Halorussus limi: one gene and its partner. The protein of the gene in region 1 binds, or shares a complex with, the protein of each later gene. Links are inferred from orthologs where the notes say so. Each region holds a gene or a part of one and is shown on either strand. Other genes may lie near its edges.

Region 1 (3,940 bases):
TTCGCGGTCCTCCTCCTCGTCGCCCTGCATCGCGGACGCGATCTGCTCGGAGTACTCGCTGGTCAGGACCTGCTGGACCTCGTAGTAGGTCGTGGGCTTCTCGTGGTTGATGTCGTACTGGACCTCGCCGCAGTAGGGACAGCGGTCCTTCTTGCGGGCCTCTCGGATGGCGGCCTTCGTCACGTCGGTGAGGTCGTTGCCGAGTTCCCGGGTCCGGGTCAGTTTGGACTCGTACTTCTCCTTCTCCTCGTCGGTCAGCAGGAGTCGCGAGCAGTTCCGACACGTCCCGCGCAGCAGGCGTCGGATGAGCTTCGTGAACCCGACGTGGATGACGGGCGCGGCGAGTTCGATGTGACCGAAGTGGCCGTTACACGACCCCGAGTGCTTGCCGCAGGTCTTGCACTCCAGTCCGGGGTCGATGACGCCCAGTCGCGGGTCCATCAGCCCCATGTCGATGGGGAAGCCGTCGTCGTCGTAGGTGTCGGCGGTGATTATCTTCGTCGCCGACATCTCTCGGTACTCCTCGGGGTCCATCAGCCCGAAGCTGATCTCGCCGATCTCCTTGGGTGTTTGTCCTGTTGACATGTTAGACTGCGTCCTCCAGTTCTAGTCGCGGTGCGATGCCGAGCGCCTTCATCTCGTCCAGCAGGAGCTTGAACGCGTACGACATCTCGATTTCGTGGATGTCCGTCTCCTCGTCGCAGTTCGGGCAGTAGACGCGGTTCTGCTCGACGTTCTCGACCGCGCTCATGCCACAGTTGGCACAGACGTATATCCACTCGCGGTCGGACTCGTCGAGCAGACGTTCCTTCAGGGTCAGGGCGGCACCGTGCCCGATGAGCACGTCCCGCTCCATCTCCCCGACGCGGAGACCACCCTCGCGGGCCCGACCCTCGGTGGGTTGGCGCGTGAGCACCTGCACCGGGCCGCGCGAGCGGGCGTGGAGCTTGTTCGACACCATGTGGTAGAGCTTCTGGTAGAAAATGGTGCCAATGAAGATCTCCGCCTCGATCTTCTCCCCGGTGATGCCGGAGTACATGATCTCCTTCCCGGAGGACTTGAAGCCCTGCTCTTCGAGTCCGCCGCGGAGTTCCTCCTCGTCCTCGCCCGTGAACGGCGTCCCGTCCACGCGTCGCCCTTCGAGGGCACCGACTTTGCCGCCGATCATCTCCAGCACGTGGCCGACCGTCATCCGGGACGGCAGGGCGTGGGGGTTGATGATGAGGTCGGGCACGACGCCCTGCTCGGTGAACGGCATGTCCTCCTGGGGCGCGATGTGGCCGACGACGCCCTTCTGGCCGTGCCGGGACGCGAACTTGTCGCCGAGTTCCGGAATCCGCTCGTCGCGCACCGAGACCTTCGAGAGCTTCGACCCGTCCTCGCCCTCCATCAGCGTGACCGTGTCCACGACGCCGGACTCGCCCGAGCGCATGGTGACGGAGGTCTCCCGGCGCTTCTGCGGGGAGAGACCGCCCATGTCGTCGGGTTCTTCGAGGAACCGGGGTGGACTGGTCTTGCCGAGCAGGACGCTGTTCTCGTCCACGCGCGTCTCGGGGTTGACCAGACCGTCGTCGTCGAGGTGGGTGTACGCGTCTTCACCGCGCGCGCCGCGCACGTCGTCGCTCGGAATCTCGAAGCGGTCCTCCTGTCCGCCGGGGTAGCGCCGTTCCTCGCCCTCGTACGTCCGGAAGAAGTGCGAGCGGGCCAGCGCGCGGTCCACGGAGCCACCGTTGAGGACGAGCGCGTCCTCGATGTTGAAGCCCTCGTAGGACATGACGGCGACCGTGAAGTTCTGGGCCGCCGGGCGGTCGTCGTACCCGATCTGCTCGGTCGTCTGGGTCTTGACCATCGAGAGCTGCGGGTAGTGCAGGAGGTGCTGGCGCGTGTCGGGCCGGATGCGGTAGTTGGCCGCCGGCAGCCCGAGCGACTGCTTGATCATCCCCGACCCCATCGTAATCCGGGGCGAGGCGTTGTGTTCGGGGTACGGGACCATGCCCGCACCGATACCGAAGATGAGTTGCGGGTCGACTTCGAGGTGGGTGTGGTCCTCGGTGAGGTCGTCCTCGTCCACCGCGACGTAGATGTCCTCTTCCTCCTCGGCGTCGATGAACTCGACCTTGCCGCGCTCCACGAGGTCGTCGAAGTCGAGGTCGCCGTTCTCGACCGCCGCAATCTCCTCCTCGGTGACGAGGGGTTCGCCGTCCTCGATGACCAGCAGGGGTCGCCGGGCGCGCCCGGCGTCGGCGTTGATGATGACCTCGCGTGTCCGCTCTTTGACCGAGACGTTGACCATCTCGCTCACGTCGCCGCGGCGACGCGCGTGGCGGACCTGTTCTGCGAGCTGTTCGGGGTCGGGGTGCGTTCCGACCAGACTACCGTTCACGTATACTTTCGCTTCTCGTCCCTGACTCATGTTAGTCGTCTGCGCTTGCAGTTGGTTCGACGCCTTCGATTCCGGGGATGCCTTCGACACCCATCGACGCCAGTTCTCGTTTCAGTCCCTGTTCGTTCTCGATGTTCTGGGAGAGCTCCATCGCCTGCGCGAAGTTCTTCACCAGTCCACAGTTCGGCCCCTCCGGGGTCTCGGAGGGACAGATGCGACCCCACTGGGTCGCGTGGAGGTCACGCGCCTCGAAGTGAGGCTGGCTCCGCGAGAGCGGCGAGCGGAGCCGTCGGAGGTGCGAGAGGACCCCCATGAAGTCCGTGCGGTCGACCAGTTGGGAGACGCCCGAGCGGCCGCCGACCCAGTTCCCCGTCGCGATGGGGTGTTCGAGGCGCTCGGTCAGTACGTCCGACCGGACCACGGTGTTGACCGACAGTTGGCGGTTCCGCATGTTCGCCCGCTCCAACTGGTACTTCACGTCCCGGGCCAGCTTGTTCAGCGCGGTCCGGAACAGGTCCTTCATCAGGTCGCCCGAGACCTTCAGGCGCTTGTTGGCGTAGTGGTCCTTGTCGTCGGGTTCGCGCCGGTCGAGCGCCAACTCGAAGCAGGCCTCGGCCATCCGACAGAGGTAGTACGCCTTGTTGATGCGCACGTCCTCCTCCTCGACGCCCTCCTCGTGGAGGTGGGGAAGGAGGTAGCGGTCGATGACGTAGTTGGCGCGCTTGAGCTGGTAGTTCTTGCCCTGTCCGGAGGCGACTCGCTTCCCGAGAGACTCGATGGCCTCCTCCTCGGTCTGGACCTCCGCCTCTTCGAGGTTCTCCAGCATGAACTTCACCACCTCGGGGTCGTCGGAGACCCGGTGGACGATCTCCTCGTCGGACTCCAGTCCGAGCGCCCGGACCAGCGTCACGAAGTTGACGCTCCCCGAGACCGAGGGGAACGACACTTCGAGCAGACCGTCGCGGGTCCGCTCGACCAGCACCAGCGCGCGGTAGCCCCGGCGCTGGCTGAACGTCTTGGCGACCTGAATCTCGTCGCCGTACTTGGTGTCGTACTCCGCGAGAATCTTGTTGGGCGCGAGGTCCTCGCTCGTCATCAGGACGCGCTCGGAGCCGTTGACGATGAAGTAGCCGCCGGGGTCGGCGGGGTCCTCGCCGATTTCGATGAGTTCCTCGTCGGAGAATCCGGCGATGTTACACTTCTCGGAGCCGACCATGATGGGCATCCGGCCCACCTTGGTCTCGGTCGCGTCCACGACGCGCTCGTCCTCGCCCTCGCCCTTGACGATGGACATCTCCATGAAGACGGGCGCGGCGTAGGTGATGTTGCGGAGGCGGGCCTCTTGGGGGTAGAGGAGTTCCTCGCTCCCGTCCGCCTCACGCACGCGTGGCGTGACGATACGAACGTCACCCAGTTCGACGTGGACCGGTTCCTCGTCTTCCTTGTCGCCGATGTCGGTGTCGACGGTCCCCTTCTCGTCGACGACCTGCTGCATGCCGCGATTGAGGAAGCTGTTGAACGAGCGGTAGTGGTGTTCTGCGAGTCGTTCCTTCGAGA
Region 2 (3,933 bases), 1.1 Mb from region 1 along the record:
TGTCGGCAAACATGAGCGAACACCTCGAAACCCGAGTCCGACTCATCGGTGCCGGCGTACAGACGTCGCTGTTCGGTCTCGCCATCGTGGAGTACGACTCCGTCGGATTCGCGCTCGTCCTCCTCGGCACACTGGTCACTCTCGGCGGTCTCATCTGACGGACGGGAGCGCCCTCACCGGTACGTCTCGCGGGCCGCGACCTGCACGCGAGTTCCGTCGAGCGAGGCGAACAGCTTTCGACCCTCGCGGGTGAACCGGATGCCGGCGAGAGTCACGTTCCCGCCGGGGTCGGGGATCGGCGCGTCGGCGACCGTCGAGTTGTTCCGCGTGACGAGGAGGCGGAACTCCCCGTCGGCCGGTCGGACGACGACCGAGTGATTCGCGAGCGTCGGCCCGGCGACGGCGGGTTGCGAGGCGAAGACGTGGGTCCACTCGTCGTCGTCCGGGCCACGAAGCCAGACCTGATACGCCGTCCCGCCGTTGACCGCCGACCAGCCCCGGCGCTGAACCCGGACGTCCTCTGCCCACCCGACGCCGCCGACCCGAACGCGCGTCCGGCCGTCGAAGGCGAGGCGTCCCTTCGAGACCGCCTGCGTCCATATCTCGCGGTCGTCGTTGACAACGATGACGCCGCTGGTGGTCACGTTGGTCGTCTCGCCGAACATCGACACGTCGATGGCCGAGACCTTCTGGTTCTGGACGTTCTCGGCGTAGGTCACGTCGTATCCGTGGACCTCTATCGCCGGGCCGCCGCCGGGGACGCTGGCGTCGCCGACCGTGGTGAGGTTGACCGGAATCGCGACGCCTACCATGACAGCAAGCGGGAGAAGGAGCGCGAGCAGGCCGACCTGCTGGCGGGACACGTCGCCGAACAGCGGTCTGCGGTCGGCCGTCGCGGCGACTGTCGTCAGCACTGCGAGCGTGACGACGAAGACGACGCCCCACCCGCGATAAAGGACGTAGGTGCTCTCGCCGCGGTACCACCAGAGCGCCCAGAGGGTCATCGACATGCCGAGGACGACCGCGCCGGTCCAGAGTCGGAGCGCGCCGACTCGCTCGCGCCGCCGGTAGAGGACCGCCACACCGAGAAGGATGCCGAGCAGGAGACCGAGGACGTGGCCCTGCACCGCGATGCCGTACCACCACGGTTCGCCGAACCTCCGCGACGCCGACCCGAATATCCGGGGGTCGAGCAGGGCCCGATAGGTGGTCCTGATGGCTCCCTGCGCCGACACCGCGACGACGGTCATTAGCGGGTAGCGAACCAGCGCGAACCCGACGAACGCGAACGCGACGCCCGAGAAGCCGATGATGGGACCCCACGCGAACACGCTGGTCGCCAGTCCGACCAGCGCGACGCCCGCCGGGAAGAGGACGAACGCGCGAACCCACGGGTTGCTCGTCCGCGAGAAGAAGGGGTTCTCGCCGCGCTTCGACGGGAAGTGCCCGTAGAAGTACTCCGCGAGCGGTGCGACCGCGAGCGTCGTGGTGAGGTTACCGACGAGGTGGCCCGGCCCGGTGTGCGAGAACGGTGCCAGAAGCCACCCGACGGGGTAGAGGTACGACCACGACGAGAACGGGAGGGTCACGGGGTTGCGCCAGTTGCCCGCGCCCTGCTGGACGAAGAGGTAGACCGCCAGCACGCCCATCACCGAGACGAGAGTGCCCCACGGGACGCCGAGCAGGAACCGCGACCGGAGACGGCGACCCCATCGACCCGCGGGAGCGTCGAGCCGCCGGACCAGCGCGAGCGACAGCAGGACGACGACCGGAATCGCTACCTGCGCCGGTGCCGGCAACCACGGGGGCAACTGAACCATACCGGTTAGTTTCTCCATCGCGGTATAAATGGGTGGCTGGATTCGGTCGAGGGCTCGCCGAGCGACGGCGGGTCGCCCTCGACGCGTCTTTCCGTAATGTTGAAACGCACAAAGCTAGAACTGACGGGTATGGAACTACGGGTTGCCGAGAAGGCCGACGACGAACTCTCTATCGAAATCGCCGGGGAGGACCACACGTTCATGAACGTGCTGAAGGGAACTCTCCTCGAACACGAGGGCGTCGCGGCCGCGACGTACGACATGAACCCCGAGCAGTCCGGCGGACAGACCGAACCCATCCTGACCATCAAGACCGAGGACGGCACCGACCCGCTCGACGCGCTGGAAGACGCCACCGGCGACATCAAGGACAAGACCGCGGCGTTCCGCGACGCCTACGAGAGCGCAGTCTGAGGCCTCTTCTCGTCGCTTCGGGCGTCCCGTTTCTCACGAGCGACTCCGAACGCCGAGCGTCGCCCGACTCTGAACCGCCGTTCGCGCCGTTCACTCCGTTCATCGCCACCGCCGAGCGTCGGCGTCGGAGAGCGACCGTCAGACGCCGCCAGAACCCGAATAAGCCCGACTTAATCGTCGTAACACGGCACGGAAGCCCCAAACGGTCGGGGCCGTTTATTGACGCACTCGGAAAACCTTCGGTCGCATGAGAACGCGCGCAGTAGTCGTAGCGACACTCGTACTGCTCGCCGGAGCGTCCTCCGCGCTCGCGGCGTCACCGAACGCACACGACGCTACCGCCGCGCCGGCCGACACCGGCGTCGCGGCCCAAGACCAGACGAACAACCAGACCTACCAGTACCAGAATCTCACGATTCAGAATCTCACGATGACGAACGTCACGGTTCAGCAGGCGGTGCTGAACCAGACGCAACTCGACCGCGGGGTCAACGGTACCCAGTCGCTGGGCACCGCGACCGCGTCGAACCTGACCGTGGTGAACGCTTCGTTCGAGAACGTGACGCTGCTGAACGTCACGATTCGGAACCAGACCGTCGCCCAGCAGTTGTTCGGCGGCGAGACGCCGCCCGAGGGCGAGAACGCGACGATTCAGAACGCCTCGCTCTCGGAGACCAGCATCGAATCGCTGTTCGTCGAGACGGGGAGTCTCGGCAGCGCGGAAGTCAACAACATCCGCACGTCCTTCTCGCCCGGCGGCGTGGGTGAGGGCAACCCCATCGAGGGCACGCCGACCGTCGAAGTCGAGAACATGACCGTCGGGTCCGCAATCCTCGACACCGTCGAGGCCGACCGCGTCAGCATCGAGAACGCCTCGGCCGGTATCGGTCTCATCGGCGGCGGTCTCGGTGGCATGAGCGGCGAGACGACCGCCGACGGCGCCGCGACCGGAAACGAGACCGGAAACGGGACCGCCGCGCTCGCGGCCCCCGACCTCTGACGCGCCGGTAACGCGTCGATTCGACTCCCGCTTTTTCTGCCCGCAGACGAGAAGTAGGGACCTCAGAGCCGAACCGGTACGTCGCGCTCGGCCAGATACTCCTTGACGTCCCGAATCGAGTACTCGCCGAAGTGGAAGATGGAGGCCGCGAGTCCGGCGTCCGCGCCCGCCTCGGTGAACACCTCGTGCATGTCCTCCGGACCGCCACACCCCGAGGAGGCGATGACCGGCGTGTCCACGGCGTCGCAGACCGCCTTCGTCAGCGGGATATCGTAGCCGTCCTTCGTGCCGTCGGCGTCGATGGAGTTGACGAACAACTCGCCGGCGCCGCGCTCCTCGGCCTCCGCGGCCCACTCGACCACGTCGAGGCCGGTTCCCTCGCGGCCGCCCTTGACGGTACACTCGAACCAGCAGGACTCGCCGTCCACCTCGACGTAGTGTTCGCCCTGCTCGTCGTAGCGGCGCTCGGCGTCCACCGAGATGACGATGCACTGGCTTCCGAAGGCGTCCGCGCCCTCGGTGATGAGGTCGGGGTTCGCTATCGCGCCCGAGTTGATGGAGACCTTGTCGGCCCCCGCCCGGAGCGTCTCCTTGATGTCCTCCTTGGTTCGGATGCCCCCGCCCACGGTCAGCGGGATGAATATCTCGTCGGCCACGTCCTCGACGACGCCGAGCATCGTCTCGCGGCCGTCGGCGCTC

Evidence for each region.
Region 2: rpoB (region 1) and M0R89_RS14745 share a complex: the UniProt entries of both Methanocaldococcus jannaschii proteins name them as parts of the RNA polymerase complex. The link is inferred for Halorussus limi from one-to-one orthologs.

Annotation. Positions count from the first base shown.
Region 1 is NZ_CP096659.1:1,756,859-1,760,798, reverse strand. The notes cover bases 1-2,872. They hold rpoB (DNA-directed RNA polymerase subunit B), read right to left. Parts: upstream 2,414-2,872; coding sequence 587-2,413; downstream 1-586. Other genes in these bases: M0R89_RS09030 (DNA-directed RNA polymerase subunit B''), read right to left, coding at 2,415-2,872; M0R89_RS09040 (DNA-directed RNA polymerase subunit A'), read right to left, coding at 1-585. Also shown: more of M0R89_RS09030, read right to left, coding at 2,873-3,940. UniProt on the Methanocaldococcus jannaschii protein: DNA-dependent RNA polymerase (RNAP) catalyzes the transcription of DNA into RNA using the four ribonucleoside triphosphates as substrates. The Rpo2 subunit (Rpo2N and Rpo2C in this organism) is implicated in DNA promoter recognition and in nucleotide binding.
Region 2 is NZ_CP096659.1:2,865,669-2,869,601, forward strand. The notes cover bases 727-3,591. They hold M0R89_RS14745 (DNA-directed RNA polymerase subunit L), read left to right. Parts: upstream 727-1,949; coding sequence 1,950-2,234; downstream 2,235-3,591. Other genes in these bases: M0R89_RS14740 (rhomboid family intramembrane serine protease), read right to left, coding at 727-1,820; M0R89_RS14750 (hypothetical protein), read left to right, coding at 2,482-3,234; hisF (imidazole glycerol phosphate synthase subunit HisF), read right to left, coding at 3,297-3,591. Outside these bases: M0R89_RS14735 (hypothetical protein), read left to right, coding at 12-158; more of M0R89_RS14740, read right to left, coding at 174-726; more of hisF, read right to left, coding at 3,592-3,933. UniProt on the Methanocaldococcus jannaschii protein: DNA-dependent RNA polymerase (RNAP) catalyzes the transcription of DNA into RNA using the four ribonucleoside triphosphates as substrates.